DNA from 2 places in the Variovorax sp. YR750 genome. Region 1 is predicted to be linked to the other one. Evidence: predicted binding sites of a transcription regulator. Region 1 holds the regulator's gene; the other holds the start of a gene.

What was found. Region 1 encodes sigma-54, which starts transcription at its own class of promoters, with help from an activator protein. Its sites were predicted from a motif close to TGGCANGNAANCTGCTTT; they were not measured.
Region 2: BMY35_RS31350 (ammonium transporter) is a predicted target of sigma-54. The motif match lies at 2,092-2,109, and genes of this name have one in related genera.

Annotation. Positions count from the first base shown of each region.
Region 1 covers NZ_FOBJ01000011.1:145,805-150,010, reverse strand. Annotated here, with positions in the region: gene BMY35_RS22515 (phospholipase D family protein) at 1-1,285, opposite strand, end outside; gene rpoN (RNA polymerase factor sigma-54) at 1,299-2,909, opposite strand; gene lptB (LPS export ABC transporter ATP-binding protein) at 2,931-3,725, opposite strand; gene lptA (lipopolysaccharide transport periplasmic protein LptA) at 3,722-4,206, opposite strand, start outside.
Region 2 covers NZ_FOBJ01000018.1:224,848-229,053, reverse strand. Annotated here, with positions in the region: gene chrA (chromate efflux transporter) at 1-993, opposite strand, end outside; gene BMY35_RS31355 (sulfite exporter TauE/SafE family protein) at 1,014-1,772, opposite strand; gene BMY35_RS31350 (ammonium transporter) at 2,148-3,386, shown strand; gene BMY35_RS31345 (hypothetical protein) at 3,405-3,707, shown strand; gene BMY35_RS31340 (thiamine pyrophosphate-binding protein) at 3,719-4,206, opposite strand, start outside.

The sequences.
Region 1 (4,206 bases):
ACTTGGCGTGCAGCCTGCCCACCGAGGTGCCGAAGAGCCCCAGCCGCACGCTGCGCCGGGTGCGGTTGGTGCTCAGCTCGTAGAGGTCGGCGCCCAGCTTGAGCATGTCGGGGCGGTAGCGGCGGTAGGCGGTGTGCACCAGCGGCTCGTCGGTGGCGGCCAGCGAGTTGGTGACCACGCTGATCTTCACGTTGCGGCCGCGGATCTCGCGCATCACCTCCAGCCCCGAGGGGCCCGGGATCAGGTAGGGCGAGACGATGGTCACGTCCGAGCGGGCGCGGCGCATCTGCTCGACCACGTTGTAGCGCACGCTGTCCACGTCGAGCAGCGGCACGCCGCCGTAGGAAGCGGTCTTGCCGATCACGCGCTCGGGCGAATCGGCGTATGCCTCGGCGGTGGTCCAGATCAGGCCGAGCTTGCCGGCGTCCAGGTCTTCCGCCATCGGGCTGTAGCCGAGCAGGTCGTTGGGCGCGGGCCTCGGAGGCGGCGGCGTGGTGTCGGGGCCGGTGGCGAGCTCGAAGCGTTGCTGCAGCTCCTCGCGCGACAGGCCGGTGCTCGCCACCGACTGGATCGGCCGCACGTAGACGCTGTTCCAGTACTGGTCGAAGAGACTGCCCAGGCGCGGGATGAGCGCGCCTGTGACGAAGGTATCGAGGTCGATGAAGTTCTCGCCCGCGGTGCGCCTGAAGTACTGGTTGCCGATGTTGCGCCCGCCCGCCACCGCCATCGCGCCGTCGGCGATGAACAGCTTGTTGTGCATGCGCCGGTTGACGCGGCTGAAGTCGAAGAGCGAGGCGGTGAAGCGCTTCAGCAGGCTGCCGCGCCCGGCCGGGAACGGGTTGAACAGCCGCAGCTCCACATTGGGCGTGGCGGCGAGGCCCAGCAGCAGCTCGTCTTCGCCGGAGGTGTAGAGGTCGTCCATCAGCAGCCGCACGCGCACGCCGCGCAGGGCGGCGTCGCGCAGGGTGCGCAGCAGGTAGCGGCCGGTCTCGTCGTTCTCGATCTGGTAGTACTGCACGTCGAGCGTGCGCTGCGCGCGGCGGGCCAGCTGGATGCGGGTGTCGAAGGCGAAATCGCCGCCGGGCATCAGGCGGAAGCCGCTCAGGTCGGGGTCGGGCTGGGAAGCCAGCGCGATCTTGCCGAGGGCGGTGTCGGCCGAGACGGTCATGGCCCTGGTGGGCGTGCGCGGCGCCTCGTCGGGCAGCGTGGCGCAGCCTGCGAACAGCAGCACCGCCACCATGGCGAAGACCCAATGCCCACAGCGCGACATCAGGCCCCGGCTCATCGGCGGTGTCTTTCTACAGGGCTTTGCGCAGGTTGGCGGGAGCGATGCGAAGCGCCTCGCGGTACTTGGCGACGGTGCGGCGCGCGCACTCGATGCCCTGTTCCTTCAGCATCTCGGAGATCTGGCTGTCCGACAGCGGCTTCTTCACGCTCTCGGAGCCGACGAACTGCTTGATGAGCGCGCGCACCGCGGTGCTCGACGCATTGCCGCCGGTCTCGGTGCCCAGCGCCGAGCCGAAGAAGTACTTGAGCTCGACCGTGCCGAAGGGCGTGGCCATGTACTTGGCGGTGGTCACGCGCGAGATGGTCGACTCGTGCAGGCCCAGCTCGTCGGCGATCTCGCGCAGCACCAGCGGGCGCATGGCCAGCTCGCCGTGCACGAAGTAGCTCTTCTGCCGCTCGACGATGGCGTTGCTCACGCGCAGGATGGTGTCGAAGCGCTGCTGGATGTTCTTGATGAACCAGCGCGCCTCCTGCAGCCGCTGCGACAGCGCCTGGCTGCCCTCGCCCTTGTGCGACTTGAGCGCGCCGGCGTAGATGTCGTGCACGCGCAGGCGCGGCATCACCTCGGGGTTGAGCATGACGCGGAACTTCACGTTCGTGCCGCGCCCGGTCTTGGTGACGATCACGTCGGGAATGATGATGTTGCGCTCGACGTCGACGAAGCTGCGGCCCGGCTTGGGCTCCAGCCGCGCGATGATCTGCAGCGCCGAGCGCACCAGGTCCTCGTTGCTGCGGGTGAGCGTGGCCAGGCGCTTGAAGTCGCGGCGCGCGAGCAGCTCCATCGGCTGCTTGCAGATGGCGATGGCGGTCTTGCGGACCTGCTCCTCTTCCTCGGTCTCGTCCTCGCTGGCCATGGCGCGCAGCTGGATGCTCAGGCATTCGCCGAGGTCGCGCGCGCCGACGCCGGCGGGCTCCAGGCTCTGCAGCAGGCCGAGCGCCACCTGGAAGTGGTGCACCAGGTCGTCGAACTGGTCGTTGTCGTCGCCGGCCAGGCCCGAGGCCAGGGCGGGCAGCGAGTCTTCGAGGTAGCCGTCGTCGTTGAGCGATTCGATCAGGAAGCGCAGCGCGGCGCTGTCGTTCTCGTCGAGGCGCAGGCTCAGCGCCTGGCGATGCAGGAAGGACTGCAGCGACTCCTGGCTGCGCGCGAGCTCGGTGGCGTCGGCGCGCTCGTCGTCGCCCAGGTTGTTCTGGCGCGCGGGCGCGTCGCTGCCCCATTCGCTGTCGTCGGGCGCCATGTCGACGGTGCCGTCGCCTTCCCAGTCGGGCTCGCGCTCGGAGATGTCGGCGGCGGGGCCGTCGGTGTCGGCCGTACTGGTGACGGTTTCGGTGGAAGCAGTGGAGGCGCTGCTGGCGGCCGGCGAAGCGAAGTCGCCCTCGCCGTCCCCGCCTTCACCACCATCACCGCCTTCATCGCGCGGAACCGGGGCATCGGCCGTGTCGAGCCCGAATTCCTCGCGCGCCGCTTCTTCCGCGGTGCGCTCGAGGAACGGGTTCTCGTCGAGCATCTGCTCCACCTCCTGGCTCAGTTCGAGCGTGGAGAGTTGAAGCAGCCTGATCGACTGCTGCAGCTGTGGCGTCAGCGCCAGATGCTGCGAAACGCGAAGGGACAGCCCTTGCTTCATGGTGGAAACCGCCCCCGCGCCTTACATGCGGAAGTGCTCGCCCAGGTACACCCTGCGTACCTCGGCGTTGTCGACGATCTCCGAAGGCGTGCCTTGTGCCAGCACATGCCCGTCGCTGATGATGAAGGCGTGATCGCAGATGCCCAGCGTCTCGCGCACGTTGTGATCGGTGATGAGCACGCCGATGCCGCGCTCCTTCAGGAAGCTGATGATCCGCTGGATCTCGATCACCGCAATCGGGTCGATGCCGGCGAAGGGCTCGTCCAGCAGGATGAAGCGCGGCTGCGTGGCCAGCGCGCGCGCGATCTCGACGCGGCGGCGCTCGCCGCCCGACAGCGCGAGCGCGGGCGAATCGCGCAGGTGGTCGACGCGCAGGTCGGCCAGCAGCTCGGACAGGCGCTCCTCGATGTGCGGCTTCGACAGCGGGGCCATCTTGCCGTTCGCGTCGGGCTCCATCTGCAACTCGAGCACGGCGCGCACGTTCTCCTCGACCGTGAGCTTGCGGAAGATCGAGGCTTCCTGCGGCAGGTAGCTCAGGCCCATGCGGGCGCGGCGGTGGATCGGCATGTGGGCGATGGGCTCGCCGTCGATGGTGATGTCGCCGGCATCGGCGCGCACCAGACCCACGATCATGTAGAACGACGTGGTCTTGCCGGCGCCGTTGGGGCCGAGCAGCCCGACGACTTCGCCCTTCTGTACGTCGAGCGAGACGTCCTTCACGACCGTGCGGCTGCCGTAGCTCTTCTTCAGGCCGCGCGCGACCAGGCGGCTGCCCGGGGCGCCGTTGACGTCCTGCGTTCCTGCGGATTCGATCACTTGCGGGTATCTCCCTGGTCACTGCCGAGCGTGGTGCTCTGGCGCAGGCCCTTGCCGGGTGCCGGGGTGGGCGCCGGCGGCGGCGCCTTCGCGCCGGCGGCCGGGGCCGAGGCGCCGGCCGCAGGGGCTGTGGCGGCCTTGGGGGTCAGGATGGTCCTGACGCGCCCGCCCGGGGCCGAGGCGTTGACGGCGGTATTCGGCGGCACGGTGGAACCGTTGACGGTGTAGGTGTCGTTGCTCTGGTCGTAGACGATCAGCGCGCCCTGGCTCTCGTCGTTCGGCGTGGCGCCCAGCAGCCGGCGCATGGTGGCGTTGCGGATGAACTTGACGTTGTCGGCGCGGCTGTCGTACTCGATCACTTCCGACTCGCCCTCGATCCACTCGTCGGGCGCGTTGCGCTTCTGCTTGTAGTAGGCCCGCTTGCCGGGTGCCGCCGTGACCACGCCGTACTGGTAGCCCTCGGCGTCCTGGCGCACGTCCA
Region 2 (4,206 bases), on a different contig from region 1:
GCCGAACAGCGCCTGGTTCCAGCCGCCGACGAAGCCCACGAAGGACACAACCATGATGAGCGGCCCCGGCGTGGTCTCGCCCAGCGCGAGGCCGTCGATCATCTGCGTGGCGCCCAGCCAGCCGTAGTGGTCGACCGCGCCCTGGAACACGTAGGGCAGCACCGCATACGCGCCGCCGAAGGTCATCAGCGCGGCCTTGGTGAAGAACCAGCCCATCTGCGTGAGCGTGCCGTGCCAGCCGTACAGCGCGACGAGCGCGCCCATGGCGCCCAGCCACAGCGCGAGGAACACGCCCAGCACGCGCCAGAAGCGGCCCCAGCCGAAGCGCGCGTGCGCGGGCGTCGGCGTGTCGTCGTCGATGAGCGCCGGGCCGATGGCCGCTGCCCCCGCCGCGCCATGCCCGCCGCCTCCGGGCGCGAAGCGCTGCGGCGCCACGCGGCTGCCGCAATAGCCGATGGCCGCCGCCGCGAGCACGATCAGCGGAAACGGCACCTGCAGCGCGAAGATCGCCACGAAGGCCGCCGCGGCGATCGCCCAGAGCCACGCGTTCTTCAGCACCCTCGAGCCGATGCGCCAGGCCGCGAACAGCACGATGGCCGTCACCGCCGGCTTCACGCCGTACAGCAGCCCGGCCACCGCCGGCACCTGCCCGTAGGCCATGTAGACCCACGACAGCGCGATCAGTATGAAGAGCGAGGGCAGCACGAACAGCACGCCCGCCGCGATGCCGCCCCAGGTGCGGTGCATGAGCCAGCCGATGTAGGTGGCGAGCTGCTGGGCCTCGGGGCCGGGCAGCAGCATGCAATAGTTGAGGGCGTGCAGGAAGCGCTTTTCCGAGATCCAGCGCCGGCGCTCCACCAGCTCCTGGTGCATCAGCGCGATCTGCCCGGCCGGCCCGCCGAAGCTGATGAAGCCCAGCTTGAGCCAGTAGCCGAAGGCCTGCCAGAAGCTGACGGGGACGGGCGGCTCGGCTGGGTCTTCGGTGGGCGGCATCGGGCGACTTTCGGGGTTCGCTATTTCAGGAATGCGTCGTAGGCGGTCTTCAGTATCAGCGCGCTCACCACCACGATGAACACCACCCGCACGAAGCCCGCACCGTGCTTCAGCGCAACCCTCGTGCCCAGCACGCTGCCGGCCACGTTGGCCACCGCCATCACCAGCCCGTAGTGCCACCAGACGTGACCCTTGGCCGCCAGCAGGATCAGCGCGGCGGCGTTGGTCAGGGTGTTGATGATCTTGGCCGAGGCCGAGGCGTTGAGGAAGTCGTAGCCCATCCAGCGCACGAAGAGGAACACCAGGAAGCTCCCCGCGCCCGGCCCGAAGAAGCCGTCGTACAGCCCGATCGACAGGCCGATGGTGCAGGCGGCCAGCGTCTCGGCCCGGCCCGAGAAGCGCGGCGCGTGCATGCGGCCCATGTCCTTGCGCGCCAGCGTGTACAGCAGCACGCCCAGCAGGATCAGCGGCAGCGCCTTGCGCAGGAAGTCGCCCGGGAACATGGTGACGCCCCAGGCGCCCAGCATCGAGCCGGCGAAACCGAGCAGCGCGGCCGGCCAGAGCGCGCCCCAGCGCATCTGCACCCGCTGGCTGAACTGGGCAGCGGCGGCGGCCGTGCCCCAGATGGACGCACTCTTGTTGGTGCCCAGCAGGGTCGCGGGCGGTGCGCCCGGGAAAACGGCGAACAGCGCGGGCACCAGGATCAGCCCGCCCCCGCCCACGATCGAATCGACAAAACCCGCGAGCGCAGAGGCGCCCGTCACCACCAGCATTTCCATAGGGGCTGGATTGTCTCACCCCGGTGCTATCGAAAAAGTAGCTGAAGAGGCTAGCGCCCCGTGCCTTTCGCGCAAATAAAAAAGGCGCCGACCAGCGGCGCCTTCCAAAGTCGAACAGGCATCTCGTACGGAGCCTTTGAAGATTTTTCTTGTTGCTTGGGGGGATTGTCTCCTCGGACCCTCGGCACACGAGCAGGGCCCGTTCGCGAGTGCGCAGACTTTATGGGCACGCACCGCCTCAGTGCATTGGGAATTACCCGCTTTGCCTTACCGAAGAAGTCCGATTTGCAAACCAAAGTGTTTCTGATAGTTAACGACGTGGCACGACTTGTGCACGGGGCGCCTGAGTCCATCACTTGAAGAAGAAAAGCGACCATGGCCCTGGCACCGCAAGCCTCCATCAACGCGGCAGACACCGCATGGATGATGACCTCGACCGCGCTGGTGCTGCTGATGACGCTGCCCGGCATCGCTCTCTTCTACGCGGGCATGGTGCGCCGCAAGAACGTGCTGGCCACCATGGCGGCGGTGGTGGCGATCGCCGCGACGGTCTCGCTGACCTGGTTCGCGGTGGGCTATTCGCTGGCCTTCACCGAGGGCTGGCCCTGGCTCGGCGGCTCCGGGCGCTTCTGGTTCTCGGGCTTCGAATACCTCAAGGCGGCCGGGCAGCTGGCGGTGAGCCACGTGGCGCCCAACGTGCCCGAGACGGTCTACGCGATGTTCCAGCTGACCTTCGCGATCATCACCACGGCACTCGTTCTCGGCGCCTTCGTCGAGCGCATGCGCTTCTCGGCGATCCTGTGGTTCGCGCTGCTGTGGAGCGTGCTGGTGTACGCGCCCATCGCCCATTGGGTGTGGGAGCCGGGCGGCTGGCTCGCGCAGATGGGCGCTCTCGACTTCGCAGGCGGCTCGGTGGTGCACGTCAACGCGGGCATCGCGGGGCTGGTGTGCGCCTACGCGCTCGGCTCGCGCAAGGGCTACGGCCGCGAGGCCTTCGAGCCCTACAACCTGGCATTCACCATGACCGGCGCGGGCCTGCTGTGGGTGGGCTGGTTCGGCTTCAATGCCGGCTCGGCGGTGGCGGCCGACGGCCGCGCGGGGCTGGCGATGCTGGTCACGCACATCGCAGCCGCCGCCGGCGCCCTGAGCTGGATGCTCGGCGAATGGATCGTGCGGCGCAGCCCTTCGCTGCTGGGCCTGTGCTCGGGGCTGGTCGCGGGGCTGGTGGCCATCACGCCGGCCGCCGGCTTCGTCACGCCGCCGGCCGCGCTGGCCATCGGCACCATCGCCGGGCTGGCCTGCTACTGGGGCGCCACCGGCCTGAAGCACCTGCTGGGCGCGGACGACTCGCTCGACGTGTTCGGCGTGCACGGCATCGGCGGCATCGTGGGCGCGCTGCTGACGGGCGTGTTCGCCGACCCGCGCGTCTCGGGCGCCACCGGCGACGTGCTGACGCAGGCGATCGCGGTCGGCAGCGTGGCCATCTTCAGCGCCGCGGGAACGGCGGTGGTGCTGTTCCTGGTGCACGTCATCGTCGGATTGCGCGTCGATGCCGACAGCGAGGTGCTGGGCCTCGATCTTGCACAGCACAGGGAACATCTCGGGAGCAGTTGACCCACCGACGGAGGAACCATGCCATCCATGTCCGAAAGCGAACGCATCGCCCTCGCCGCCCGCCTTCACGTGGCGCTGCGGCGAAAGCACGGCCGCGTGACCGACACCGAATGGATGGCGACCAACGCCGAGTACGCCGCCGAGATCGTGCGCATGACCCGCGCGCACGCGGCCGACACCAAGGACGAGGAGCTCTACCTGCTCGCAACGCGGTTGGAGCAGGCGATGGAGCCGCTGGCGCGCGCCGCCCGGCTGGCGGCGCGGCAGCCCGACGGCCAGCCGCCCACGCCCCCGCCGCGCTACGTCGGCGGGCTGCGCTGAAGCGGGCCGGCTCAGCCGGCGGCGAGCGCCGCCTTGCGGATCGACTGCAGCGTGCTGGCCGGCGTGATGGCCTCCGGGTCCAGCAGGCAATGCAGGATCGCCGGCTTGCCGCTCGCTCGCGCGCGGGCCAGCGCGGGGCCGAATTCCTCAGTGCTCGTCACTCGCTCGCCGTGGCCGCCGAACACCTCGGCGTAGCCCCTGAAGTCGGGGTTCTTCAGTTGCGTGGCACTGATGCGGCCCGGGTAGTGCCGTTCCTGGTGCATGCGGATCGTGCCGTACATGGCGTTGTCCAGCAGCACCACGATGATCGGCAGGCCGTACTGCACGGCGGTCGCGAACTCCTGGCCGTGCATCATGAAGTCGCCGTCGCCCGCGAACACCACCACCTCGCGCTGCGGCCAGAGGCGCTTGGCGCCGACGCCGGCCGGCAGGCCGTAGCCCATCGAGCCGCTGGTGGGCGCGAGCTGGCTGGCATACGAACGAAACGGCCAGAAGCGGT